4 regions of the Halomonas sp. 113 genome follow, and region 2 is predicted to be linked to each of the others. Evidence: predicted binding sites of a transcription regulator. Region 2 holds the regulator's gene; each other region holds the start of a gene.
What was found. Region 2 encodes FNR, which switches genes on or off when oxygen is low (the NO sensors DNR and NnrR bind a similar motif). Its sites were predicted from a motif close to TTGATNTANATCAA; they were not measured.
Positions count from the first base shown of each region.

Region 1 (7,221 bases), 800 kb from region 2:
ATTGAGAAGCTATACGAACTGGGTGCTAAACCAGTCACCTGCAGCGATTCACGTGGCACCATTCACGATGAAAACGGTATTGATTTAGGCTTACTCAAACAGCTCAAAGAAGTGCAGCGCACCTCTTTAGAAGCCTACTTACATGAGCACCCTGACGCGCACTACATTTCTGCCCGTGACTATCCTCAGGGCGGGAATGCCGTATGGCGTATTCAAGCCGATGTTGCGTTCCCCTGCGCGACGCAGAATGAGCTGACCGAAAGCGATGCGGAAATTCTGCTCGCTAATGGCATAACGTGTATCAGTGAAGGGGCCAACATGCCTTCTACCAAAGAGGCCGTCGACCTTTTTCTAGACGCTAAAATTGCCTATGGGCCCGGCAAGGCGGCCAATGCAGGTGGCGTTGCTACCAGTCAGTTAGAAATGGCACAAAATAGCAGCATGGAGCAGTGGCCACTGGAGAAAGTCGACCAAAAATTAAAACAGATTATGGCCAATATTCACCGCCAGTGCGCCGATACAGCCGAAGAGTTTGGTGATAAAACCAATTTGGTACTAGGCGCCAATATTGCAGGTTTCAGAAAGGTGGCTGATGCTATGATTGAACAAGGGGTCACCTGATCGTCTTTATTTTATAAATCGCTTATACTATAAAAAGCACGCAGTCCTTCCTTTATTGGGGAAGGGCTGTTTTTTATTGGTTTAAACTTATTGCTTTCTAAGGAGAGTAATCATGGGACAACGTCCTGCTATTATTATTAACCGTCTTGATGCCGAACGCCTCCAGCGCTTGATCGACAATGCATCCGAGAAAGACATGGCCGTGGCTCAGCTACTTGAGGAAGAGCTAGCACGAGGTGAAGTCTGCGATCCCGAGGATATTCCGGATGACGTGGTCAGCATGAATAGCCAGGTTCGCTTCACCGACCTTACCCGAGGGCTTAAGATGATTCGTACCCTCGTCTATCCGCACTCCCTGGAAAGCGTAGCGGACGGCATTTCGGTCATGGCACCTATTGGTGCTGCATTGATCGGCCTCAAAGTGGGCGACATCATCGAATGGCCGTTACCCAATAATACCGAGGCACGACTCCGCATCGATGCTATTTATTGGCAGCCCGAACGCGAAAAGCAATTCCACCGATAAGACGCGATAAAGAGTGAGCTGGCTCCGCTAGCTCATGATTAAGTCAGCTATTTTCTTCGCCCACTTAATCCACATAAAGAGGGTCTATTCAGGGCGCCCTCAGCTTTCACATACCCCCTTCGGAAGACTATAACTAAGCGGCTCTTTATCGCATTAAACACACCGTCCCTGCTATTAGTCATAGCCATGGTACTTTTCACAATTCTTCCAGTGATAATGTACACATTGGACGGTTACCTTAAAACCTGAATTGGCAAAGCATTACAGCGCTCATAGACGCCATTACGCCAGGAAGTGGACGCAGCGACTTCCTATCAAGAGAGGATCGTCTCAGGCCAAACGACAAAAAAAACGTGATACGATAATCTTTTGTATTCGTCATATTTTCTGTCGTTTTTAGCGACAACCTCACCGCAAAGGGAATCAACTTTCACCATGTCGTCAGCTAAAGACTGCGTCGCTACGCTTATTGATGACTTCCAGAAGCGTCGGCCAATTCGCGCCGGTTCATTGATTATTACCGTCTATGGCGACTCTATCGTTCCGCGGGGCGGCACTGTGTGGTTAGGCAGTCTATCGAAACTGGTGGAGCCCATCGGTATCAATGAGCGGCTGGTGCGTACATCGGTTTACCGGCTGACCAATGAAACCTGGCTACGGGGAGAGAAGATTGGTCGTCGCAGCTACTATCGGTTGAGTGGCCCTGGTCGGCGTCGTTTCGAACAAGCCTTCAAGCGTGTCTATCACGGCACCCAGCCAGCTTGGTCGGGACAGTGGACATTGGTATTGCTGACACAGCTTCCCCCAGACCGGCGCCAGCAGATTCGTGACGAGCTCGAATGGCTAGGCTTTGGTAGTTTTGCTCAGGGTGTGCTGGCGCATCCCACGCTGTCATGTGCAGAGACCATGGCGGCTTTGCAAGAACTAGATGCAGCAGACGATACGATTGTAATGCAAACGCAGACCATGGAGCCCATGACCAGTAAGCCGCTGCGTCTCCAGGTCAGAGAGAGCTGGAACCTCGACGAATTAGCCGAGCTCTACCAACGTTTTCTGGTTAAGTTTCGCCCCCTTTGGAACGCGCTCAACACAGAGAACCATTTAGGCCAAGAAGAGTGCTTCATTGCCCGAACTTTGCTTATTCACGAGTATCGCAAGGTTCAATTACGCGACCCCCTCCTGCCTGAAGAACTACTCCCCACGGCGTGGGAAGGACGCTACGCCCATCAGCTCTGCCGCAACCTTTATCGTTTGCTCTACGAACGTGCAGAACGCTGGTTGGATCAACATTTGGAAACCGCCGAGGGCCCACTACCCGCCCCTGGCCCCAGCTTCTACCAGCGCTTCGGCGGGCTGGATTGAACGCCTAACGAGACTGCTTAATCAGCCGTCACATCGGGCATAACGCACCTTATGGCTGTGGCGACTGATCCAGCGTCTGCTGCTTGGGTTGAGTATCACCAGCCAGCAAGGTTGGACGATCAGCATCGAGTTCTGCCAGCGGCTCACAGGGCTCCAGGCTGTCCCGACAACGGCCCACTAAGCGCTGATACTCCTGGGTACCCTGCTGTTTCCAGGCGAACTCTTCATCACTCAGCGCGCGCTTAACCTTTGCGGGTGCCCCCATCACCAGCGACTGGGGCTCACACTCGAAGCCCGCCTTAACGAACGCTGCTGCCGCAACGATAGACCTCTCAGCAATGTTGGCGCCATCCATCACCACGGCGTTCATACCCACCATGGCATCACGCCCAATCACGCACCCATGCAGTACCGCGCCATGGCCGATATGGCCATCCTTCTCAACTTTGGTGACGCAGCCAGGAAAGCCGTGCATAACACAGGTATCCTGAAGGTTGGATCCCTCTTCCAGCACAAGACGGCCGAAATCGCCGCGCATCACCGCGCCAGGGCCTACATAACAGTTGGGGCCCACGATCACATCCCCGATCAACACTGCCGTTGGGTGGACATAAGCCGTCGGGTGTACCACCGGCGTCACCCCTTCAAGTCGATAGTAAGGCATAACACTCTCCGTTAGCTTGATTGGCCGTGTGGGGTGTTGCCCCCACCGCCAGTTCTTCGAACTGCTCGGCCACTGCTTTATTAGTTGTGTAGCCACCTAGAGTTATCGCGCCTTTGCTGCACTGATTGCGTCATGGGGCGCTCCTCCACTCACTCTTTTTTGATACACCATATAAACAAAGACTATATTTTGCGTAACAAAACATCAAACACTTTACCTGTCGCCGTCTACTGAAGAATGGGCACACCGCTATCTAAAAACTCGACGCACCCTGCTGTAAGTCAGTTTTTTAGACGACCTTGGTTTTTTTATACCATCGTCTAACAATTATCTTATATTCGCAAAAAAGTCACACAAGTTATTGTTAATAAATAACAAACTACCAACAACACCAACAAGCGACACATTATAATCACCCATATAATATTGATGTGTATCAAAATAAATCTATACTCGGCAGAGATTCATCCTGTGGATCACAGGCCGAACGGTCACTGGCGGGCACCGCCGACCGCGAAAAGGGCATGCGCCTTCCAATAAAAACGACCTGCCACTTTTCAAGGGCACTGACACAAGGACATTACCCATGAGCCAAGCGCCCCTGCTTTACAGCGTGGAAGACGGCGTCGCCTGCATCACGCTGAACCGCCCCGAAAGCTTGAACAGCTTCAATACCGAAATGCATGCCGAGATGCGCAAGGTGCTAAAAGCCGTGCGCCAGGATTCAAGCGTTCGCGCTTTGCTGCTGACCGGCAGCGGTCGAGGTTTCTGCGCCGGCCAGGATCTTTCCGACCGTAGCGTCGCGCCCGACGCAGAAGCCCCCGACCTCGGCGAGTCGCTTGAGAAACGTTACAACCCCATGCTGCGCGCCCTTAAAGACATGCCGTTCCCCACCATTTGTGCGGTGAACGGCGTGGCCGCAGGTGCCGGTGCCAACATCGCCCTGGCCTGCGACATCGTATTGGCCGCGCGCTCGGCAAGCTTTATTCAGGCCTTCTGTAAGATCGGCTTGATTCCAGACTCCGGCGGCACCTGGACATTGCCTAACTTAGTGGGCATGGCCCGCGCCAAGGGCCTGGCGATGCTGGGCGACAAGCTGCCCGCCGAGACCGCCGAACAGTGGGGCATGATCTGGCGCTGCGTCGACGATGAGGCGCTTCAAGAAGAAGCCATGAGCATGGCTCGCCACCTGGCCACTCAACCCACTCATGGCCTAGCGCTGATTAAACGCGCCCTACATGCCAGCAGCGATAACAGCTTCAACGAGCAGCTCGACCTGGAACGCGACCTGCAACGCCTTGCTGGGCGCAGCGAAGATTACCGCGAAGGCGTCAGTGCTTTTATGGAAAAACGTCGCCCCACCTTCAAGGGAGAGTGATATGCCAACCCTTCTCTCTACCGCCACTATTAGCATCATCAGCACAGGCGCCATTAATGCCTTGACCGATAGCCGTTTGGTTATCGAGGCTATCGTCGAGAACCTTGAGGCCAAGCGTCAGGTGTTTGCTCGGCTCGAAGCCCTATACGAGGAAAGCTTTCATGCGTGATTCCCAACTGAACCCGCAGCAACTGGCGGAAGCCTGCGCCGAGGCAATGTTTTCCCGTGACCACGCCAGCCAAGGGCTGGGCATGCGTATTACTCGCGTGGCCCCCGGCTTCGCCGAACTGACCATGACCGTGCGCCAGGACATGGTGCAGGGGCACGGCAACTGCCATGGCGGGTTTCTGTTTGCCCTCGCCGATTCCGCCTTTGCGTTTGCCTGCAACAGCTACGATGAAGCCACCGTGGCCGCTGGCTGCAGTATCGACTACCTCGGCCCCGGCCAGCTGGGCGACGAGATCACCGCCACCGCCGAAGAGCGCAGCCGCCGCGGGCGTACCGGCATTTACGACATTACGTTGCGCAATCAGCACGGAGATACCGTTGCCTTGTTCCGCGGGCGTTCCTACAAAATTCGCGGCAGCGTACTCCGCCTGGAAGACACCGCTGCTGGAGATAGCCAATGAAAGGCGCGTTGATCATTGAGCGCTTATAAGCCCATTACTAAAGCCATTCCATAGACCATGGTGCATTTAGAAACTAGTCCAATAACAACTAGCTTGATCGGAGACCCCTGATGAATCAGCCCGCAACGCGTATCAACACCGCGACTCTCGACCCCTTGGAAACCGCCAGCGTCGACGAGCTGCGCGCCACTCAGGTCAAGCGCCTGAAGTGGAGCCTGAAGCACGCCTACGACAATGTGCCCTTCTACCGCCACTCCTTCGACAAGGCTGGGGCGCATCCCGACGATATCCAGACGCTGGCGGATCTCGCCAAACTACCTTTTACCACCAAGGCCGATTTGCGCGACAACTACCCGTTCGGCATGTTGGCCACACCGATGAGCGAGATCGTTCGCATCCATGCCTCCAGCGGCACCACCGGGCAACCGACGGTGGTCGGCTACACCCAGAACGATATTGATGTGTGGTCTGATGTGATGGCGCGCTCGATCCGCGCCGCCGGCGGCAGCCGCAACGACAAGGTGCATGTGGCGTATGGCTATGGTCTGTTCACCGGTGGGCTGGGCGCGCATTATGGTGCTGAACGCCTGGGTTGCGCGGTGATTCCCATGTCGGGCGGCCAGACCGAGAAACAGGTTCAGTTGATCCGTGATTTCGAGCCGGACATCATCATGGTCACCCCCTCGTATATGCTCAACATCGCGGACGAAATGGAGCGCCAAGGCATCGACCCGCATACGCTGCCCTTGCGTACTGGCATCTTCGGCGCCGAACCTTGGACCGACAGCATGCGCACAGCCTTAGAGCAGCGCCTGGGCATCGACGCCCTCGATATTTACGGTCTCTCTGAGGTAATGGGCCCGGGCGTAGGCATGGAGTGCCTGGAGACCAAAGATGGCCCGACCATCTGGGAAGATCATTTCTACCCCGAGATCATCGACCCGGTCAGTGGTGACGTCCTGCCAGACGGCGAATACGGCGAGCTGGTGTTCACCACCTTAACCAAAGAAGGCCTACCGGTGATTCGCTACCGCACCCGTGACCTGACCCGCCTACTACCGGGCACCGCGCGCCCCATGCGACGCATCCACAAGATCACTGGCCGCAGCGACGACATGCTGATCATTCGCGGGGTGAATGTGTTCCCCACCCAGATCGAAGAACAACTGCTCAAAATCGCGTCGCTTTCTCCCCACTACGAGATCGAAGTCAGCCGCCAAGGCAATATGGACATGGTGCTTGTTCGTGTAGAGGCGAATCATCATGACATCGCCCGCGACCCCGTGGCTTGTGAAGAAGCCGCGAAACAGCTCCAGCATGCCATCAAGACGCACATTGGTATCAGCACCAAGGTCGAGGTGTGCCCGGTAGAAAGTGTTATGCGTTCGATGGGTAAGGCCAAGCGGGTCAAAGACGTGCGTTAACTCTTTTCAGACAGAGCCTAGGGCAATGATATCAGCCCCCGAATACTTATTATTCATGGCTTTTAAGCTTTAGGCTTGTGAAGCTGAAAGTGAACGAGCGGCCACCACTGTTAGCTCTACCTTAGCATCGATAAAAAGCTCACAACATACAGTAGTACGAACCGGCAGAGGCGCAGAAAAATAGTTCTTATAAGTACTGTTGAAAAGCTCAAAATCACTTTTATCAGTGAGATAGGCAGTGACTGATACAATCTCACTTAACCCCAGACCACTCTGGGCCAGTGTTGAAGAAATGCGCTTCATTACTAGATCAGTTTGCGCAACAATTCCCTCCGGAATTCTTCCTTCTTCATCTAAAGGAACTTCTCCGGAAAGCATGACCAGATCATTAACTTCGCGAAACTTAGAAAATGGCATGTTCATAGCGTATTCTCCTGATACTTATTGAAAATCAATTAACCGAAGCCGAGGAAGCCTTCAGAGAAGCTCAGTGGCTGGGCATTGCAAAGCGATTTAGTATCGACCTGAGGACGTGAGAGCTCTGGAATAGTATTGAACAAGGCTTCTAGTTCCTGAGCAAAAGCAAGCGTAGCCAGGTCTTCGCCACGGCGGCCAAT
Region 1 covers NZ_LR881453.1:4,689,174-4,696,394, forward strand. The annotation lists gene gdhA (NADP-specific glutamate dehydrogenase) at 1-621, shown strand, start outside; gene rnk (nucleoside diphosphate kinase regulator) at 734-1,147, shown strand; gene paaX (phenylacetic acid degradation operon negative regulatory protein PaaX) at 1,583-2,509, shown strand; gene paaY (phenylacetic acid degradation protein PaaY) at 2,559-3,173, opposite strand; gene paaG (2-(1,2-epoxy-1,2-dihydrophenyl)acetyl-CoA isomerase PaaG) at 3,760-4,551, shown strand; gene YERSI8AC_RS21905 (3-hydroxyacyl-CoA dehydrogenase NAD-binding domain-containing protein) at 4,553-4,720, shown strand; gene paaI (hydroxyphenylacetyl-CoA thioesterase PaaI) at 4,713-5,180, shown strand; gene paaK (phenylacetate--CoA ligase PaaK) at 5,291-6,604, shown strand; gene YERSI8AC_RS21920 (RidA family protein) at 6,674-7,027, opposite strand; gene YERSI8AC_RS21925 (amidase) at 7,060-7,221, opposite strand, start outside.
Region 1: paaG (2-(1,2-epoxy-1,2-dihydrophenyl)acetyl-CoA isomerase PaaG) is a predicted target of FNR. The motif match lies at 3,600-3,613, and genes of this name have one in related genera.

Region 2 (7,221 bases):
GTTTGCACCCGGAGGTCGAAGCGCCCAGCAGCTTCGCCCAGGCGTTGGCATGCTGGCAAGTACCCGTCATGGGCAAGCAGAGTGTGCTTGGAGAGGCCACCGCCAGCGCACTGCTGTATATGCGCCTGCAGCGTATTATGGCGCAGGCTGCTTAGGGAGGAGCGACGAGTAGTTGGGTCAAGGCGAAGAGTGTTGTTAGAATAGCGCCCAATTATTTATTTGTAGCGCCTCTTCTCTTCACCATACCCTCGGCAGTGCTTATACCATGCAATCTCTTGATCACTTTGATCCTGCTCACCTTGATACGGTTGGAGCCACCCCAGCTAACGCTGAGCACGACCAGCCTGAGCTGGCTGATGCGAAGCAGAAGCGTGAATTTAACAAGCTGCAAAAGCGTCTGCGCCGAGAAGTGGGCAATGCGATCATTGATTACCAAATGATCAATGAAGGTGATCGCGTAATGGTCTGCCTCTCCGGTGGAAAGGACAGCTACACGATGCTGGAGATTTTGCGCAATTTGCAGCGCAATGCGCCGGTCAATTTTTCGCTGGTAGCGGTCAATCTGGATCAAAAACAGCCGGGTTTTCCCGAGCACGTATTGCCTGCGTATCTGGATAAGCAGGGCGTGGAGTACCACATTGTCGAGCGCGATACTTACTCGGTGGTAAAAGAGAAAACCCCGGAAGGTAAAACTACCTGCGCGCTTTGTTCACGGCTGCGGCGCGGCTCGTTGTATGGCTTTGCCGAAGAGATTGGCGCCAATAAGATAGCCCTGGGCCATCACCGGGAAGATATTCTCGAAACGCTGTTTCTCAATATGTTCTTTGGCGGCAACCTGAAAGCGATGCCGCCAAAGCTGCTATCCGATGATGGGAAGAATATCGTTATTCGGCCGTTGGCCTACTGCAAAGAAGCGGATATTGCTGAGTTTTCGCGGCTGATGGAGTTCCCAATCATTCCCTGCAACCTGTGCGGCTCCCAGCCTAATATGCAGCGTCAGGTGGTCAAAGAGATGCTCGCCGAGTGGGACAAAAAGTTTCCCGGCCGCCTGGAGAGCATGTTCAAGGCTGTCACCAACATTTCCCCTTCCCAGTTGGCTGACCGCAGCCTGTTCGATTTTGAAGGCCTTGAGGCCAAGCAAGCAGAGCTACTGGCGGGGCGTATCCAAGCCTTTAACGTCAGCTAGCTGTTTGTTCTTCCTCTTCGGCGAGGGTAATCAAGCGCGGCATATCGAGAATGTTGACCTCTCGCCCGGAAACCGCCACCACGCTTTGTTGCTGAAAGCGGCTTAAAATGCGGCTGACGGTTTCCACCGCTAAGCCCAGGTAGTTGCCAATATCGGCCCTCGGCATTGAGAGGCGAAAGCTGTAGGGCGAGTAGCCCCGGCGACGAAAACGATCCGAAAGGGTAATCAAAAAGGTGGCCAGCCGTTGATCGGCGGTTTTGCGCGAGAGTAGGCGCATCATGCGTCGGTCATCGCGTAACTCTTTGCTCATGCTCCGATACAGCTGGCCACGTAGCTCAGGGATCTCTTCTGAGAGCAAATCCAGGCGGTCAAAAGGAATCTCGCAGACCGTGGTCGTTTCCAGGGCGATAACGCTACCGGGGTAATGCTCTTCGTCAATGCCATCCAACCCCACCAATTCACTAGGCAGGTAGAAATTGGTTAGCTGCTCGCTGCCGTTACCTTCGGCGGTGACCTGTTTCAAACTGCCCGAACGGACTGCGTAAACGCTGGTAAAGGTGTCGCCCTGACGAAACAGCGGCTCGCCTTTTTTGAGTGGTGCACGGCGACGAATAATAGCGTCGAACTGCCCCATATCGTCCAGCTCAAGGGCAAGCGGCAAGCACAGAGAACTCAAGCTGCAGGTTTGGCAGCGAGTTTCGTGGAGTAGTGAGCGACGACGGCTCATGGGTTCCAACATGCGTTGCTCCTTGAGTGGGTCACACTTATCAATTAGAAAATCCTTACTTATTATAGTCGCTTTAGCATGCCTGCAATAAGGTGATTAAACAATCTTAGAATACCGTTGTCCCGTTTGCCCGGAAAGGTGGGTATCAAACGCCATCGCTATATGGCGAATCAGCAGCCGCCCCATCGGCGTGGCGTTAAGCTGATCACCGCTGCGGGTCAGCAGGCCATCCTGTTCGGCGCTCTGCAGGCGCTCGAGCGCTGGCGCAAAGTAGCGGGGGGCATCGATGTTCCAGCGTTGACTAACGGCGGCCAGGTCAATGCCCATATCGCACATCAGCCGCTCAATCACATCCCGGCGGATCAGGTCGTCATCACTTAAGCGTATGCCACGCACGGTGGCAAGCTGCCCCTGATCCAGCGCCGCTTCGTAGCGGGCCAGATCGCTAGGATTCTGCGCATAGACGTCATCAATACGGGAAATCGCCGATACGCCAAGCCCGATTAAGTCGCACTGAGCATGGCTGGAGTAGCCCTGGAAGTTGCGCTGCAGCGAGCCTTCGCGCTGGGCAATAGCCAGGCTATCGTCAGGGCGGGCAAAGTGATCCATACCGATATGCACATAGCCAGCTGCGGTGAGCATTTCGATGGTGGTGCGCAGAATCGCTAGCTTCTCTTCTCCGCCTGGCAAGTCATCGACATTAATGCGCCGCTGCGGGGCAAAACGCTCGGGCATATGCGCGTAATTAAACACAGAAAGGCGCGCCGGGTTGAGCTCGATCACCTGGCGTAGGGTGTTGGCAAAGCTCTTTTCAGTCTGAAATGGCAAGCCATAAATTAGGTCGAGATTGAGCGAGCGAAAGCCCAGGCGATGCGCCTCCTCCATCAGCGTTTCGGTAAGTACCCGAGGCTGGATACGATTAATCGCTTTTTGCACCAGTGGACTTAAATCCTGAACGCCCAAGCTGATGCGATTAAAGCCGAGGGATTCGAGATGGCGCAGCGTAAACACATCCGCTTCGCGAGGATCTATTTCAATCGCGTAATCGCGATCAGCAGACGACGAAAGACCAAAACGGGCGTCCAGGCGATCAATCAGGTCACCCATCTGATTCAAGCTGAGAAAGGTTGGCGTGCCCCCGCCCCAATGCAACTGCTCCACCGGTCGTGATGTATCCAAATGGCGTGCGGTCAGCACCATCTCGCGGTCAAGCCGGGCTATATAGGGCTCGGCAAGGGCAGTGTTTTTGGTAGCGATTTTATTACACGCGCAGTAGAAGCAGATCTTGCGGCAGAAGGGCACATGAACGTACAGCGAGAGCGGACGCTTACTGGCATTGCTACGCTCCAGCGCCTGGGTCAGGTCGCCAGGGGTAAATTGGTCGTGAAACGATAGCGCTGTTGGGTAGGAGGTGTAGCGTGGGCCGTTGGTGTCGTAGCGACGCAGTAACGCTTCGTCCCACACCGGCTGCATAGGGGCTGCGGCAGCAGCGGGTGCAAGAGGCAAGGCAGCAGGGGTATGAACGGGCATGAAGGGGCGCTCCGACGTTAGGATATGCCGCTAGCCTAACCCGTGGTGAGGAGGTAAATGTTGAGCCACGTCATGCTATTAGAGGTTGTGTACCGAAAGTGTCCACAGTTGCCACAGCGCAAAAGCGATAATTGTCAGCGCTGCCACGCTGCGGGTCGCGGGGTGACGTATCAAATGGCTGAGCTGGCGGGCAGCCAGGCCAGTGGCAAGCAGCGCAGGTAGGGTGCCAAGCCCAAAGGCGCCCATGAGTAGAGCGCCCTGAAGCGGGTCGGCAATCGCTAAGCTCCAGGCCAACATGGAGTAGACCAACCCGCAGGGGAGCCAGCCCCAGAGCGCTCCCAGGGCGAAGGCTTGGGGAATATGCACTACGGGCATCAAGCGACGCCCCACGGGTTCGATAAAGCGCCATAGTCGCCGGCCAACGGCCTCCACTTTGAGCAGCCCTTTCCACCAGTTGGCGATATACAGTGCCATTAAGATCAGCATCAGCGCGGCAAATATCTGCAGCAGCAGGCGTGCCGTAGCAGAAAGGGAAAACAGCGTGCCTAGCAGTGCCACCAGCGTGCCTGCGCTCATATAGCTAACAATGCGGCCTGTGTTGTAGCTGAGCAGCAGGCCTCCCATGCGCGCCGGATGACGCATGCTGGGGGGAACTGCAAAGGTGAGCGCGCTCATAATGCCGCCACACATACCAATGCAGTGGGCGCCGCCCATCAAGCCAAACACAAACGCCGCCATTAGCGGCGGCAGATCAAGCCCCGTTGGATTCATGGCCGAGGCTCTTGGTCGTCGGGTGTGTCTGCCGCTGATGGTTCGGAAGATTTTTGCTTTGCCTGCTGATGCTGGCGGCGCTGCTCAGGGCTAAGATCGTTTTCATCCTCATCAAATAGAATGCGGTGCGCTGGGCCTTCTAGGTCATCGAACTGATCATTTTTCACCGCCCAGAAAAACGCCCAGACGGCGAGGCCCAGCAAAATCAGGGAAAGCGGGATCAGCAGATAAAGAATCGTCATGCGGCCACCGGTGTTGAAGTGTCTAGCGTTGGCGCGGGCTGAGGTCGCCAGCGCGACAGTCGCAGGGCATTACCCACCACTACTAGCGAGCTAAGCGACATTCCAATTGCGGCTAGCCAGGGCGGCACCAGACCCATTGCCGCCAGCGGCAGCGCCGAAAAGTTGTAGCACACTGACCAAATCATGTTCTGGCGCATGATACGCCGGGTGGCGCGGGAAATCTCGATGGCCTCAAAAATCCGCATCAGACGTGGGCTGAGCAGCACTGCGTCGGCGCGAGTGCGGGCTAGATCCGTTGCGCCATTCATGGCAATCGCCACATCGGCACCGGCTAACACCGGCACGTCGTTAATGCCGTCACCAATCATCGCCACGGTTTCGCCTGCGGCTTGAAGCTCTTTCATCCGGGCCAGCTTGCCTTCTGGGCTGGTGCCCGCATGCCAGATGGCAATATTGAGCTGATCGGCCAGGCTTTCCACTGCATCCTCGGTGTCACCAGATAGCAGCTCCACGCTTAAGCCCAGAGCCTGGAGGGCTTTGATCGTGGCGGCAGCGTCGTCGCGAACGCCATCGTGCAGGCCAAACCAGGCGCGGGGTGCACCGTTTTCACTAAGCAGCAGCCATTGGCCTTTGGCAGGCGCCGCCATGACGTTATCCACGGCGCTATCTATTGCGCTAGCCATTGCAAATTCGGGCTTGCCCAACCGCCAACGAGCGCCGTTTAGGCTCCCTTCGAGCCCTTGCCCGGTGTGGCTGTGAATATCTTTGGCTTGCAGGGTAGCCTCTCGGAACGGCCGAAAGGCGCGGGCGATCGGGTGTTCCGAGTGGGCTTCAAGGGCGGCGGCAATGGCCCGTGCATGCTCGGCGGTTAATTCACCAAAGGGCTGGGTTTGGGTAAGGTGCATTTCGCCGCGGGTTAGGGTGCCGGTTTTATCAAAAATCACCCGGGTAACGTTAGAGAGCGTCTCCATGGCATCGGCGCGGGTGATCAAGACGCCGCGCTTTCGCAGTTGGCCATGACCAGCTGCCAGTGCCGCGGGAGTGGCCAGCGCCAAGGCACAGGGGCAGGTCACCACTAGCACCGAAAGTAGTACCCAGAGCATCCGTGAAGGGTCGATAAACCACCAGGCGAGGGTCACGCAAGCCGTTACTACCAGCAGGCGCAGCACGAATAGGTGTGCCATGCGCGCAGCCATCTGGGCCAGCCGTGGGCGGCTGGCAAAGGCACGGTCGGTCAGATCGACGATACCCGCTACACGGGCATCGCGCCCTGTGTGGGTAACCCTTATCACCAGCGGGTTTTCCATGTTTTGGCTACCGCCGGTAATGCGGTCGCCCACTCGGCGGGTTACTGGTAGGTATTCGCCGGTCAGCATTGATTCGTCCAGGCTCGATTCACCCTCCTCGATGATGCCATCGGCAGGCACGCCATGGCCGGGCTTGATCAATACGCGATCGCCGGGAGTGAGTTCGCTGGCGGGCAAAATGCGCTCGCTGCCGTCACTGTCCAGCCGTGTGGCCGAAATCGGCAGCACGCCGCTCAGCGCATTGCCGCTATGCCCGCTGCGGCGCCTGGCGCGACTCTCCACGTAGCGGCCAAACAGCAAAAAGAAGGTGAACATGGTCACCGAGTCAAAATAGACCTCGCCCACGTCAAACAGCACCGCATAGCTGCTGGCAAGATACGCCCCGCCGATTGCCAGTGACACCGGCACATCCATGCCCAGTACGCCGGTGCGCAGGTCGCGCAGGGCGTTGCGGAAAAACGGCTGGGCGGAGAAAAACACCACTGGCGTGGCCAGGGCAAAGGAGAGCCAGTGGAACAGTGCGTAGAAGTCTTCGCTGATTTCACCGGAGCCGGAGACATAGATCGGGATCGAGAACATCATCACCTGCATCATGCCGACGGCGGCAATAATCAGCCGACGTACGTTCATGCGCTCTTCATGCTGCAGGCGCGCCTGGGCCTGGTCTGGCTCGTAGGGCTGGGCCTCGTAGCCAATCGCGGCCAGTTCGGCCAGCAGTTGCGAGAGCTTCAGCTGCTGAGGATCCCAGCTCACCCGCAGGCGGTGGTGAGTTAAGTTCACGGCGCTGGTGGCAATTCCCGTTAAGGCATTCAGGCGGTGCTCGATCAGCCAGGCGCAGGCAGCACAGGTAATGCCTTCGATGGCGAGGGTCGCTTTGACGTTGCCCTCATCGCCGTCGGGGTGAACAAACTGTGCCTGAAGTCCGGGGTCGTCAAACACCGACCAGGTATCGGCTTTGGCAGCCTGGTGCTCATCAGGGCGTTCGGGCAGTTCGGTACGGTAGCGGTAGTAGCTTTCAAGGCCCCCATCGACGATGGCATGGGCCACCGCTTCGCAGCCAGGGCAGCAGAGCGGATGGGCATGATCATCAAGGGTAATCGACCAGGGCGCCCCAGCGGGCACCGGGTTACCACAGTGGTAGCAGGGCGCGGCAGTCGTTACGTCGCTCATTCGCTTGCTTTGCGTCCTCCCGGCAGTAGTGTGACGCTGTCTTCATCGGGGAATGTGGCTTCACCGGTAAGGCGCCAATCGGCATTTTCCAGCGCGGGCTGAATCTGCAGATACCAGCGGTAACGCAGGTTGTCAGGGCCTTGTGTGATATAGCGGCCGTCACGGACATGCTCAAGTACGAAGGATTGATCACGATCATCTTCGGTAGGGAAGATAAAATCCAAATAGAGTTTGTCGGGACGCGCATCGCCGCTTAAATCAATCACAATATCGCTGGTAAGCGGATCA
Region 2 covers NZ_LR881453.1:3,891,789-3,899,009, reverse strand. The annotation lists gene YERSI8AC_RS18465 (DNA polymerase III subunit epsilon) at 1-155, shown strand, start outside; gene ttcA (tRNA 2-thiocytidine(32) synthetase TtcA) at 266-1,186, shown strand; gene fnr (fumarate/nitrate reduction transcriptional regulator Fnr) at 1,179-1,925, opposite strand; gene hemN (oxygen-independent coproporphyrinogen III oxidase) at 2,010-3,443, opposite strand; gene YERSI8AC_RS18445 (sulfite exporter TauE/SafE family protein) at 3,522-4,214, opposite strand; gene ccoS (cbb3-type cytochrome oxidase assembly protein CcoS) at 4,211-4,456, opposite strand; gene YERSI8AC_RS18435 (heavy metal translocating P-type ATPase) at 4,453-6,933, opposite strand; gene YERSI8AC_RS18430 (FixH family protein) at 6,930-7,221, opposite strand, start outside.

Region 3 (7,221 bases), 690 kb from region 2:
CTTTGAGCCCGCCATTGTTCAGGCGTTTGAAGAGTTCCACAGCGTCGATATCCACCAGGATTTCCCCGCTATCAAAGTGCCCACGCTGCTGATGTGTGCAGGCAAAGGCGGTGTTATCCAGGATGAAGATCGCGCCGAAATACGCGCCCTTCTACCGACGGTTCGTATTTCTACCGCGGAAAAAGCGGGTCACATGATTCCCTGGGATGACTTCGACGGTTTTTTTGCCGCGTTTGAAGACTTCCTGGGCAGCGAACTCTAAGAGAGGCCAAATACCATGACCAGCAACTATATAAAGAACGAGATCAAAAGCTACCGTATCGGCCAGATCGTCCCCAGCTCCAATATCACCATGGAGACCGAAATACCCGCCATGCTTACGGCGCGGCAGTTAATCCGCCCGGAACGCTTTACCTTTCACTCCAGCCGCATGCGCATGAAGAACGTCAGCAAGGACGAACTGGCTGCCATGGATGCAGAGTCGGATCGCTGCGCCCTGGAGCTTTCTGATGCAGCGGTGGATGTGATGGGGTATGCCTGCCTGGTTGCCATTATGGCGATGGGGCCCGGCTACCACCGAGAGTCGCAAAAGCGTCTGCGCAGCCGCACCGAAGAGAACGGCTGCGACACGCCAGTGGTCACCAGCGCCGGTGCGCTGGTGGATGCCCTGGGAGTGATGAAAGCCAAGCGCGTGGTGGTAGTGGCCCCCTACATGAAGCCGCTGACCGAAATGGTGGTGGACTACATTCGTCAGGAAGGGATCGATGTGCTCGACTACCGCGCGCTTGAGATTCCCAATAACCTGGATGTCGCTCGCCACGACCCCGCCAATCTCCCCGAGATCGTCGCCAGTCTCGATTTAAGTAACGTGGACGCTATCGTCTTGTCAGCCTGTGTACAAATGCCATCGCTGCCAGCCGTCGCCAAGGTCGAAGCCCTGACCGGTAAGCCGGTGGTAACCGCAGCTATCGCGACCACCTACGCCATGCTTAAGGCGCTCGACCTGGAGCCTATTGTCCCAGGTGCGGGTGCACTCTTATCAGGGGCTTATTAGGAGATAGCGCCATGACGAATCCCAGCCAGGCAACCAGCAGCAGCGGTGCTGGTGACAGCTCTTTAGATGACAGCTTAGATAACAACTACAAAGGCGTCTGGGATGGGCGCATTGGTTTTGGTAAAAAACCCGTGTTGCTGGTAGTTGATTTTATGCAGGGCTACACCACCCCCGGCTCGCCGTTATTTGCCCAGGGTGTGGTGGACGCCGTGGCCAATATGCCGCCGCTATTAAACACCGCGCGGCGTACAGGTACGCCTGTTATCCACACCAACATCCTTTATCACGCCCCGGATCAGATCGATGGCGGCATTTGGGTCAAGAAGGCACCGGTCATGCGGGCGATGGTGGCGGGCAACCCTTACGCCGAGTTCTGCCCCGAGGTGGCACCCCGTGAAGATGAGCTGGTAATGACCAAACAGTATGCCAGCGCGTTCTTTGGCACCTCGCTCGCCTCCACGCTGGTCGCCATGGGTATCGATACGCTGATCATCACCGGCTGCTCCACCAGCGGCTGCATTCGCGCCACCGCCGTTGACGGCGTACAGCACGGCTTTCGGGTGATGGTGGTACGTGATTGCGTGGGCGACCGCCACCCCGCGCCCCATGAAGCTAACCTGTTTGATATCGATAGCAAATATGGGGATGTGATTGGACTGGATGAAACATTGGGTTACTTAATGAAGCGGTAGGAGGACCTATAAAACGCGGGAGAGGGCCTCTCTTTTGGGTCACCCATCCGCGTTCATTTTTTCCAGCAGATGCATTAAAGCAACCCGCTCTGCCGGGTTGAGATTTTTCATGGTCTGATCGCTAATTTGCTTGGCATTGGGCACCATGCCCTCGACTAATGTCTCACCGGGCTCGGTGATCACGACCATGACTTTGCGTTGATCATTGGGGTCGGTGGTTAGTGCGATCCACCCCCGTGCTTTAAGACGTTTAATGACGCCACGAATAGTGGCTGGATCAATCGCCGTGGCGTTGACGATATCGGTTAACGAGCTGGGGCCGCGCTCCATCACCGTGCACAGCGTTACAAACTGGATGGCCGTGAGCTGTTTATCGCTGCTGTAGCGCTGAAAAATAGCCGTATGCCGCTGGTAGGCTTTACGCAGTAAATGCCCTACTTGCTCAGAAAAATCATACCCTTGCTCTGAAGGTGTAGAGTGCTCGCTGGAAGACGAGTGTTTGAACGCACTATCCGTTGTCATTCCATATCCTTAATCTATTGGCGACGTCGTGTATCGAGTATGGCACTGGTTCACAAAATGATGCATCAACGTATGAAATACTCCTTGCGCTGGATCAATTCATCATGCTTTTATGGCGTACACGCTATAATTTTACCTTAGTTATTGCTCTTTCATCACCTAAAATTCATCCGCACTGATCATCTTAAATGCGAGCGTGGGAGGCAGACATGGCTGATAAATCAGACTATACAAGAGAGTCACTGCTGTATGGGTCTGATGTCCTGGTGATCTATCGCGACCCGGTTACGCCCCCTAAACCCGCGCCCGGACAGCCAGGTACACACTCAAACTTCACCCCACATGAGCCTGAGATATTTATTGCCGTACTGAGCGATAGTCATATCGTGGCTTTCAACGGCCACGTAGACCTGGGCACTGGCATACGCACGGCGCTCGCTCAAATTGTCGCAGAAGAGCTTAGCGTCGCGTTCGACAGCGTTACCATGGTACTGGGCAACTCCGTTGAAGCCCCCAACCAAGGCCCCACCATTGCCAGTGCGTCGATTCAGATCACTGCCGAGCCTTTACGTCGAGCTGCGGCACAGGCGCGGGAGTACCTATTAACCCTGGCAGCACAGCACTTTGACACTGAACGCTCGCTACTTAGCTGCCAGAACGGCGCCATTACGCCAAGTGATAATAACCGCTCATCCGTTAGCTTTGGGGAGTTACTGCGGGGCACCCGTCATGCATTAAAGCTTGCCGATGAGGTGCCGCTTAAACCGGTCAGCCATTATACCCTGGTCGGCCAATCGACCTCCCGCGTGGATATACCCGCCAAGGCCACCGGGCAATTGACCTTTATCCACGACCTACGTCTGCCCAACATGCTGCATGGGCGAGTGATTCGCCCGCCTTATGTAGGCCATGATAGCGGCGACTTTATTGGCAACAGTTTAATCGCGGTAGATAAAAGCTCTGTGGCGCATTTGCCAGGTGTGGTAAGCGTGGTGGTGGTCGGTGACTTTGTTGGCGTGGTGGCCGAGCGTGAAGAGCAGGCTGCTGCCGCAGCCAAACAGCTAAAGATCCAGTGGCGCCCAATCGAAGGCTTGCCTCAGTTGGACAACATAGAGCAAGCACTGCTTGACCTGCCTAGCAAGCAGCGCATACTCCTCGAAGAGGGTGATCTCGATAACGCTCTGGCTGCCGCACAGCATCCGCTCAATCGTCACTATGTGTGGCCATTCCAGCTGCATGGCTCCATCGGCCCTTCGTGCTCTGTCGCCGATGCCAACGAAGATGGCCTTCACGTATGGTCGGGCACCCAAAATCCACACAGCCTGCGCGCCGACCTCGCCCGCCTTACCGGTTTGGACGAAGGCGTTATCACCATTACCCGCATGGAAACATCAGGCTGCTATGGCCGCAACTGCGCCGACGACGTTGGCGCGGATGCAGTGCTGCTGTCTCAGGCGGTGGGTCGACCTGTTCGTGTACAACTAACCCGTGAGCAGGAGCACACCTGGGAGCCTAAAGGGGCTGCTCAGTATATGGCCATTCAGGGCGGCTTAAACGCAGATGGCAGCCCAGCAGGCTATCGCTTTAATACGCGCTACCCCTCTAACAGTGCGCCCACCCTGGCACTACTGCTGACCGGTGCTGCCTCACCGATTGATATCCCCTTTGAAATGGGGGATCGAACGTCGGTGCCGCCCTACCGCTATCCTCATCGCCAAATAGTGTGCGACGACGTCCCGACCCTGATGCGCGCCTCCTGGCTGCGTGGTGTCTCGGCGCTGCCCAGCACCTTCGCCCACGAAAGCTATATTGATGAACTCGCCTACTTGGCGGGTGAAGATCCTGTCGCCTACCGGTTACGCTACTTAGCAGATAACCGCGCCTGCGAGCTTGTCGAAGCGCTAGCCGAACGTGCGAACTGGAAGCCCTGCACCGCTAACGCCAATCCGAGTAGCGATGGCGAGTGGCGCTACGGCCGAGGCTTCGCTTACGCCCAGTACGTACATAGTAAATTTCCCGGCTTTGGCGCCGCGCTCGCCGCCTGGGTGATTGAGCTAAAAGTCAATGTGAAGAGTGGGCGGGTTGTCGTCGAGAACTTATATGTAGGCCAGGATGCAGGCTTGATGGTGAACCCCGCCGGCGTTCGCCATCAGGTGCATGGCAATGTGATCCAGATGCTCAGCCGCACTTTAAAGGAGCGGGTAACCTTTGAGGATGGTTTACCGACCAGCAGAGAGTGGGGCGGCTACCCTATTCTGCGTTTCTCGGAGCTGCCTCCCATCGACGTCATGCTGCTTGATCGCCCTGAACTGCCCCCACTCGGTGTTGGGGAGTCCGCCTCACTGCCCGGCGCTCCCGCGATTGCCAACGCGCTTTTTGATGCCACGGGGGTACGCTTTACCCATCCCCCTTTTACCCCTGATACCATTCGCGATGCACTGAAAGCCGCCCTTCGACTCCCCATGGAGGCGGCGATTTAATGCACCATCTTGATCTACAGGTTATCGAACGTGCGTTGAAATGGGCCAACCAGGGGCTGACCGTTTGGCTATGCACAGTTCTGAAAACTTTTGGCTCGGCCCCCCGGGAGCCGGGTGCCATGCTGGTCGCATGTTCGACAGGCGACTATCTGGGGTCACTGTCAGGTGGCTGTGTCGAAGAAGACTTTATCGCAAGGCTTCAAAAGGGTGAGTTTAACGAACCGGTTCAACGGGTGCGCTATGGCGGTGACGCTGGTTCAGCGGATATTCGTTTACCCTGCGGTGGTCGCCTTGAAGTGTTGGTTGAACGGCTAGCGCCCAACACCGAAAACCTCACTCACCTAGAAGTGATGCATGCCACGCTACTGGGTCGCCAACCGCTAACCCGCTGTATCACACTGGATGGCAGCGGCAAGCGCTTTAACCCATCGAATAACACCGAGCCCACCGTTACTTTCGATACAGATAGCGTCAATATTCGCATAGGCCCTGCGCTACGACTGATTATCGCGGGGATCTCTTCAGTCTCTGCGCCCTGTGCGCTGTTTGCCCAAACGCTTGGCTTTGAAGTGATTGTCTGCGATCCCAGAGACGAAGCTAGGCAAAACTTTGCTGTCGCCGGAGTGGAAGTGCAGGCGGTACTGCCCTCGGTGTTTATTGCCTCGGGCGGTTGCCATGCCAATACTGCCGTTGTGGCCTTGACCCATGACCCGCGTATCGATGATTTAGCGATGATCGAAGCCGTCCGAACGGACGCCTTTTACATTGGCGTTATGGGCTCTCAGCAGACATCACAGCAGCGCGCCGAACGACTGCTACGTTCTGGCGGCCTGACGGAAAGCCAAGTAGCAAGAATTGCCATGCCCATTGGGCTTAATCTGGGCAGCAAAACACCGGCTGAAATTGCGCTAGCCGTGATGGCCGATATTGCTCGCCTCTCTCGCGGAAAAGAACGCCATGCCTTGTAGCGATATCATAGCCATTGTGATGGCGGCAGGCCAATCAAGCCGCTTTGGCAGCGATAAAAGAGTCGCCAAGTTAGGCAATGGGGAAACGCTGCTTAGCTCCACTTTACGAACTATTCAGAAAACTTTTTCTAATAACCGTGTTGTTATCAAACCCGAAGATAACGCCCAGTCACTCGGCCTTACACCAACTAATCAAATTATTGTTAGTCAGCGCAGTCATTTAGGGCTTGGTTACAGTATTAGCGATGCTTTTAGACAACTCTGCAGCGATGAAAGCTTGCATCATTATCATGCTGCTGCAGTATGGCTAGCCGACCTCCCGTGGGTAAGCGAAGAAACATGCAATGTATTAACAAAAATGGCCACTCCAGAGAGTATCGTACAGCCGCTACACCAAGGAAACCCAGGGCATCCTGTTGTTTTTGGAAGAGAATTCTGGCACGAATTGGCACTTTTAGAAAACGACAGAGGTGCAAGTCCTGTCATCAAAAAGCATAGCAAACGTGTTATTCATGTCTTTCTCAACGACCCAGGCGTGTGCACTGATGTCGACTACCCCGATGATTTAACAAAATCACTAAAAAATACAAGAAGCGCGCAAGCGCCATACAAAAATACAACAAAAGTTACATTAAAAGCCAAAACAGACTTTTAGTTTAACATTACTATGTAAGCCAAAAAGATATTAAAAAACTCAAATATTTAAGCAAGTGCAGGATCGGCCGTTAATGATTAGCGGTAGTAAGAATAACACCCAGGGAACCATTAAACAGTCAAAGCATGGCACTCATCAACATCCTCGTGCTTTGCTTCTGGCCAACATATCGAGGCAACAAATGAAAAAAATTTCTCGTCTTTCACTGACGCAGAAACTGCTGGTCGCTGTCGCTATACCTCTCTTAGTGGTAGCCGTTATTTTAGGCTTTGTCGTCAATCAACAGCTTAATCAGGCCATTCCAGCGTTAATTGATAATGCCGGTAAGCGGCAGGTAGAAGCGCGGGCAGATGAAATCAGCCGCTGGATTACCGGGTACCGTAATTGGATCTCCGTACTTGCTCAGGATGAGCGTTTGGTGGAAGACGTGCCGCTTGCGTCTCACCGCGCTTGGCTCGAAAAGCGCTATCCGCCGGGGGGCACCATCGAGTCTCTGTTCTTTGCTGACGCATCCGGAGCGACCCTAACTCACGCAGGCGTCAACTTGGAGATAGCAGAACGTCCTTATTTCAAATCCTTAGTGACTGACGGCACCCAGGATAGTCTGCTCAGCGATCCGGTTATCTCCATGGTGAGTGGCCTGCCAACGGCTATTGTCGCTGATACTGTATTCGATGAACGTGGCAATCGAGCGGGACTGCTGGGTATGACTGTCTCCATGGCCGCCGTATCTGATATTACCTCCGATATTAATGTTGGCGATGGCAGCTACGGCTGGTTAATCGACAGCCAAGGGCAAGTCATTGCTCACCCGGTTGAAGAGTATCGCATGTCGCTCAATTACACCGAT
Region 3 covers NZ_LR881453.1:4,580,510-4,587,730, forward strand. The annotation lists gene YERSI8AC_RS21425 (alpha/beta fold hydrolase) at 1-262, shown strand, start outside; gene YERSI8AC_RS21430 (maleate cis-trans isomerase family protein) at 278-1,054, shown strand; gene YERSI8AC_RS21435 (N-carbamoylsarcosine amidohydrolase) at 1,066-1,746, shown strand; gene YERSI8AC_RS21440 (MarR family winged helix-turn-helix transcriptional regulator) at 1,786-2,268, opposite strand; gene YERSI8AC_RS21445 (xanthine dehydrogenase family protein molybdopterin-binding subunit) at 2,478-4,748, shown strand; gene YERSI8AC_RS21450 (XdhC family protein) at 4,748-5,716, shown strand; gene YERSI8AC_RS21455 (nucleotidyltransferase family protein) at 5,706-6,371, shown strand; gene htc1 (methyl-accepting chemotaxis protein Htc1) at 6,553-7,221, shown strand, end outside.
Region 3: YERSI8AC_RS21445 (xanthine dehydrogenase family protein molybdopterin-binding subunit) is a predicted target of FNR. The motif match lies at 2,353-2,366, and genes of this name have one in related genera.

Region 4 (7,221 bases), 2.7 Mb from region 2:
CGCCACTCATCACCACCGCAAAAGGGATAATGGTCAGTATCAGCGACAATACCAGTCCTGTCACATACGACTTAACGCTGCCATGGGCATTGGTTGAACTTGCACTCATCTCACAACACTCCCATCAGATAGACGAATGAGAAGACACAGATCCAGACAATATCGAGGAAGTGCCAGAACAGGCTTAGGCACAAAATCCTCGGCCGAGTCATATCGTTCAACCCTTTGGTGTAAAGCTGTACCAGCATCACCAAAATCCAGATCATGCCAAACGTAACGTGCAACCCGTGAGTACCGACTAGGGTAAAGAAGGCCGATAAAAAGCCGCTACGGTCCGGACCGTACCCTTCATGGATCAGATGCTGGAATTCATAGACTTCCATCCCCAGGAAGCACAAGCCCAGTAGAAAGGTAATAATCAGCCACACTTTCACTTGGCCAACACGGTTGGCATGCATTGCCAAAACGCCCATACCGAAAGTGAAACTACTGATCAGCAGTGCAAAGGTTCCGAAAAGGATCAAAGGTAATTCAAAGATATCAGCGCCAGTTGGCCCACCCGCCGTGCCCTTCATCAGCACGGCGTAAGTGGCGAACAGTGACCCGAAGATCACCAAATCGCTCATTAAGTAGACCCAGAAACCAAACAATTTCGTGCCCGAGGCATCGTGATGCTCTTCTTCGTGCTCTACCGGGTGGTGCGAGCTATGATTTAGCGTATCTGTCGACATTACGCTTGCGCCTCCACGCCTAGTCTTTGTTCACATTTGAGTTGATGCTCACGTTCGATTCGCTCAACTTCAGCAGCGGGAACGTAGTAGTCGATATCGTCGTTAAATACCCGTGCCATAAAGCTGATGAATACACCCACGGCGCCGACGCCGGCTAACCACCAGATATGCCACACCAGCGCAAAGCCGATGACCAGCGCAAAGAAGCTGATAACTGGCCCGGCCACGGTATTACGAGGCATATGAATATCGGTATAGGGGGCTTCTTCAAGCTGCTCTTCGCTACGCTGCTTTTGCGACCAGAAGCTGTCGATATCGCCCACTTCCGGCAGACGTGCAAAGTTGTAGAACGGCGCTGGAGAAGAGGTTGACCACTCCAAGGTGCGGCCATTCCAGGGGTCGCCGGTGACATCAGCGTTCTGTTTGCGGTCACGAATACTCACCCAGAACTGGATGATGGTGCAGACAATGCCCAGCATAATGATTACCGCGCCTACCCAAGCCAGAATCATCCACGGCTGCCATTCGGGGTTGGCGTAGGACTGCATGCGGCGCACGGCACCAAAGAAGGCCAGTACGTAAAGCGGCATAAAGGCGACGTAGAAGCCGATAAACCAGCACCAGAATGACCGCTTTCCCCACTTTTCGTTCAAAGTGAAACCGAACGCTTTGGGGAACCAATAGGTAAGCCCCGCCATCATGCCGAACACCACGCCGCCGATAATAACGTTGTGGAAGTGCGCAATAACGAACAGGCTGTTATGCAACACAAAGTTAGCTGCGGGCACCGCCAGCATAACGCCGGTCATACCGCCTAGGGTAAAGGTGATAATAAAGCCCAGCGTCCATAGCACCGGCGAAGTGAGTTCCAGGCTGCCGCGGAACATGGTGAACAGCCAGTTGAACACTTTCACCCCGGTAGGAATGGCGATGATCATTGTCATAATGCCGAAGAAGGCGTTGACGTTGGCGCCCGCCCCCATGGTGAAAAAGTGGTGCAACCAAACCACAAACGAGAGCAAGGTGATCGAAATGGTCGCCCACACCATGGTGGCGTAGCCGAACAGCCGCTTACGGGCAAAGGTCGCAATCACTTCAGAGAACACGCCGAAGGCTGGCAGAATCAGGATATAAACTTCCGGGTGGCCCCAGGCCCAGATGAGATTGACGTACATCATCATGTTGCCGCCAAAATCATTGGTAAAGAAGTGCATACCCAAATAGCGATCCAGCGTTAGCAGCGCGATGGTCGCGGTCAAAATTGGGAAGGAAGCAATGATCAGCACGTTGGCGCACAGCGAGGTCCAGGTGAAGATCGGCATGCGGAACATCGTCATGCCTTTGGTGCGCATTTTAATGATGGTCACGAAAAAGTTAATACCGGTCAGCGTGGTGCCTATACCGGATATCTGCAACGCCCATATCCAGTAGTCGACCCCCACCCCGGGACTAAACTCGATCCCCGATAACGGCGCGTAAGCGAGCCAGCCGGTTTTGGCGAATTCGCCCACCACCAGCGAGATATTGACCAGTATCGCGGAGACCGCAAACAGCCAAAAGCTTAAGTTATTCAGGAAAGGGAAAGCAACGTCGCGGGCACCAATTTGCAGCGGCACTACCAGGTTCATCAAGCCGATGACCATGGGCATGGCGACAAAGAAGATCATAATCACGCCGTGGGCGGTAAAGATCTGGTCGTAGTGCTCGGGGGGTAAATAGCCCGCTGCATCCCCGGCGGCCATCGCCAGCTGGGTGCGCATCATTATCGCATCCGAGAAGCCGCGCAGCAGCATCACCAGGGCGACGATGAAATACATAATGCCGAGCTTTTTGTGGTCAACGGAGGTAAACCACTCGTTCCACAGCCAGCCCCACTTACGGTAATAGGTGATTAAACCAAACAGTGCGATCCCACCAATGGCCATAAAGGCCGCGACGACCATGATGATCGGCTCGTGGTAGGGAATTGACTCTAACGTGAGTTTTCCAAACACGGCTTAACCTCCCACTTCTACGCTAGAGGAGTGGCTGCGCATGGCATTATCCTGACTAGCATGGTTGTTAGTGACATGACCTGATTCGGCCGCGTGATCGGCAGTCTTCTCATTTTCGCCATCGTGGGAGTCAGCATGATCGCCGCCCATCTGATGCTCGCCGCCGGTATGGAAGCTTCGTAAGATGCTTTCATACAGCGATGGTGAGATGGCTGAGAAGTACTCAACCGGATTCGATTCGCTAGGTTCCGCCAACGCTTCATAACCTTCTGGGTAGGTCAGCGTTTGTGGAGCAGCGCGTACCGTTTCCACCCAGGCGTCAAAATCCTCGGGGTTGGTCACCTTGGCTTCAAAGGTCATGCCAGAGAAGCCCGCACCACTGTAGTTGGTGGAACGACCAGGGTAGCTACCAATCTCATCGGCGATGAGATGGACATCGTTATCCATGCCCGCCATGGCATAAATCTGGCTACCAAGATGGGGGATAAAGAAAGCGTTCATCACTGAGCCTGAGCTGACCCGAAAGCGCACCGGTGTATCTACCGGAAAGGCCACTTCGTTAACACTGGCAATACCCTGCTCGGGGTAGATAAACAGCCACTTCCAATCAAGCGCCACCGCCTGTATTTCGATCGGCGCCACATCGCTTTCCAGCGGTTTGTGGGGATCAAGGCTATGGGAGGTCTTCCAGGTCAACAGGGCGAGCACCGCGATAATCGCACAGGGCACGATCCACACCACCGCTTCAATCACGTTGGAGTGCGCCCAATCAGGCGTGTATTTAGCTAGGCTATTACTACGCCGGTAACGCCAGCCAAACAGCAGCGTCATGACAATCACAGGAATAACTACAATCAACATTAGGCCAAAGGCGGTCAGAATCAGTGTGCGCTGCTCAGCGCCAATCTGGCCTTTTGGGTCTAGCAGCGCTGAACTACAGCCTGCTAGAAACAGACACAGCGCAAGGAGCACTAGCGTGCCTCGCCTGCGCCAAAGTGAGCGTCGTTGCATGGTGTGATCTCGTCAGAGGTTGTTTAAAACACTAGCTAGCCATGTCGCCCTTCTACATAGCAGGCTAACTACCACCCCATACTCTTCCCAAAACATGCTCTGCATGGCGCTCTTGAAAACGTGCTAGGAAAACGCTCTCAAGGACAGTGCACACGTGACGCTGGGCGCCATTGCTCCGGGAAAAATATGCGTCGCCGGATGGGAATTGGCGACGAGCCTCGCCGGCCTAAGCACTAAAGGCTTAAGCAGTTAAGACTAAAGTATTTTCTATTGATCGAGATCATGAAAGAAGTGGCGCATTGCCGCACCCAAGGTATTGACTGGGATGAGCAAGGGGGAAATCGCTTACGCCACTGTGACGGTGGGAACCACTATCTCAGGTACAACGCGGCCATTTTTTTTAAGCAACTGCGGGGCGCCCTCTTCGTCGGTAACCACCACATCAAAATCGTCCAGAGCAGCGAAATAGGCCGGGCGAACTACACTGAACTTACTGGCATCTACCACCAACAGGCGCTGCATAGCGGTGGCAATGGCAGCCTGTTTAGGCGCCACTTCGTGAAAGTGAAAGCAGCTAACACCACGCTCTAAATCCACCCCTGCAGCGGAGATCAGTGCCTTATTAATGCCTAACCGCTCGATAGCAGCGGTCATATTGTCGCTACCGAATGACTGCGAGGTGGCATAAAACAGCCCGCCCAGTAGCACCAAGCGCACGTTGGGCAGGGCGGCAACGGCATTGGCAACATTAAGCGCATAGGTCACTACCGTCAGCTCTCGGAAATGACTTAACTGGCTCAGCAGCGGCATTAGCGTTGAGCCGCAGTCGATAAACAGCGTATCGCCCTCTTCTATGTAGGCTAACGCCCGCTGACAAAGCCGATACTTGGCCTGGTAGTGGCTAGCCTGCTGTTCGGTCAAGTCATAAATAGGCGTTACGCCAGGGTAGTTTGCCATCACTAGGCGTCCACCCAGCAGGCTAATGGCAGTATCCTGAGTCGTCAGATCGCGACGGATGGTCATTTCGGAAACATCGCATAGCTCTGCGGCATCGCGCAGATGAAGAGTACCGCCACTGGCAAGCGCTTCCTGAAGCTTGGCAAGGCGCAGCGCACTACGGCCATTCATGGTGGGCATCTCCTGGCAAACCCCTCTTGTTGTGATTTTCGCAACGAGAGCATCGGTGTTGCGTCCATTTTCATTTCTATGCTGAGCGAGCGGCGGCGTAATTTCCACTGCTACGACGGCTATTGGTGCTATTAGTGCCACAATGAGAGCCATATGACATTTAAATAGCGTTGATGTGACAACTCTTGCAAATCAACGTTAGAAAAATAACACTAAATGTTATAATTTTAACATTAACGCCAGCCCGCACGACTACAACCTCGGATAGCCACACCCAAGTGGCTCCGCGACAACCAATGTTGAGGCTCTCATGACTGCTCGTACACACTCTCGCCCCCCTTCGTCTAAGATCGCGCTTGGCGCTGGCGTATTAGGGGCCATACTCACTACGCCGCTAATGGCAGACGAGGCTGCTCAGTCGCATCCTCTAGATCGACTGTGGTCATTCGCCAACGTTTCGGTTAACTACCTGGACTGGTCAAACGGCACCGAGGCGCGCACCGCTTCCAACGCGGCGAAAAGCGACTTTATGTTTCTCGAAATCGAAGGCGGCGCTGGCTTTAGCTGGGGCGAGTTCTACGGCTTCTTTGATTTCGAGAACCCCACCAACGACCAGTTCGATGAGTCCAGCGGTGGTAAAGACAACTTCCGCACCGCGGGTAAAGTGACCTCACACATTTACCTGGGTGACAGCTCGCTGTCGATTTACGCCCACCTGTATGACTTCCGTGATTACGGTTATGACAGCCGCGAGCAGGATCAGATTCTTGGTTTGGGTTACCGCACTACCTTCGACAATGGCCTGTGGTTCAAGCCCTTTATCGGTGCTGCGCGGGTACAAAGTAACAGCTATACCGGCATGAACGGCTATATGGCAGGCTGGGTCGCGGGTTATGATTTCACTGCACTCAACCAGGACTTCAGCGTCACCAACTGGCACGAACAGACCTTTGGTCGCGACGATGAGTATCTGGAGCAGAACTACGTGGGCGATACAGCGGGCAGTGTAGGCACCAACGGTGCACTGAGCCTATGGTGGCATCCGAGTGATTTGATCACCACCGGCATTCAGTATCGCTACTCTGACAATAAGTTGGGCACCCCCAACAATTATCAGAATGCGATGATCTACTCCGTCAAGCTCAACTTACTATAAACGCGCTTCTTACTCGCGGACTCGAAGGATCTCCTTATGACACTCCTTATGAGCTTGGTGGGTATGGTCACTCTGGTGGCCATTGCCCTGATCTTCTCCTACGACCGTAAATCGATACGGCTACGTACCGTGCTGGGCGCCTTTGCTATACAAGCGGGGATTGGTGCCTTTGTACTTTATGTGCCGTTTGGCCAAGCGGTACTACAGGCCATCTCCTCCGGCGTTAGCCAAATTTTGGTGTATGCCAACGATGGTATCGGCTTTCTGTTCGGCGGCTTAGCCGATGTGGATAATGTCGGCTTTGTATTTGCGATCAAAGTACTCCCCGTCATTATCTTCTTCTCCTCGCTGATCGCCGTGCTCTACTACATCGGCATTATGCAGTGGGTGATTCGCATCCTCGGTGGTGCCCTGCAAAAAGCCCTGGGCACCTCTCGCACGGAGTCGCTTTCTGCAACGGCAAATATTTTCGTCGGCCAGACCGAAGCACCGTTGGTGGTGCGTCCGTTTATCGCCCGCATGACGCCTTCGCAGCTGTTTGCCGTTATGTGTGGTGGTCTGGCATCGGTCGCCGGTTCAGTATTGGCGGGCTACGCCGCGCTGGGTATTCCCATGGAGTACTTGGTAGCGGCCTCCTTTATGGCGGCGCCGGGCGGGTTGCTATTCGCCAAGCTGATCATGCCGGAAACCCAAGACGTTACCGACAGCGACAGCGTTACCAAGGTGGAAGAAGAGATTGAAGCCCTGGAAGATAAACCTGCCAACGTCCTGGATGCTGCTGCATCGGGCGCTACCTCGGGTTTAATGCTCGCGGCCAACGTGGGCGCCATGCTACTCGCCTTTATCGCCCTGATTGCCCTGATCAACGGCATTTTAGGCGGCATTGGCGGCTGGGTGGGCTTTGAATCGCTGAGCCTGGAGCTGATCCTGGGCTGGCTGTTTGCCCCGCTTGCCTTCCTGTTGGGTGTACCCTGGGAAGAAGCGACGCTGGCTGGCTCATTCATTGGCCAAAAATTAGTGGTCAACGAGTTTGTCGCCTACATCAACCTAGCGCCTTACATTGATGGGGAACAGGTGGTAGCTGCGACGGGTCAGATGATGACACCGCACACTATGGCGATCCTCTCTTTTGCGCTGTGTGGCTTTGCGAACCTCTCCTCCATTGCGATTCTGCTGGGTGGCCTGGGTAGCATTGCCCCTA
Region 4 covers NZ_LR881453.1:1,212,043-1,219,263, reverse strand. The annotation lists gene cyoD (cytochrome o ubiquinol oxidase subunit IV) at 1-109, opposite strand, end outside; gene cyoC (cytochrome o ubiquinol oxidase subunit III) at 111-731, opposite strand; gene cyoB (cytochrome o ubiquinol oxidase subunit I) at 731-2,725, opposite strand; gene cyoA (ubiquinol oxidase subunit II) at 2,729-3,736, opposite strand; gene YERSI8AC_RS05725 (DeoR/GlpR family DNA-binding transcription regulator) at 4,082-4,864, opposite strand; gene YERSI8AC_RS05720 (outer membrane protein OmpK) at 5,175-6,020, shown strand; gene YERSI8AC_RS05715 (NupC/NupG family nucleoside CNT transporter) at 6,057-7,221, shown strand, end outside.
Region 4: cyoA (ubiquinol oxidase subunit II) is a predicted target of FNR. The motif match lies at 4,007-4,020, and genes of this name have one in related genera.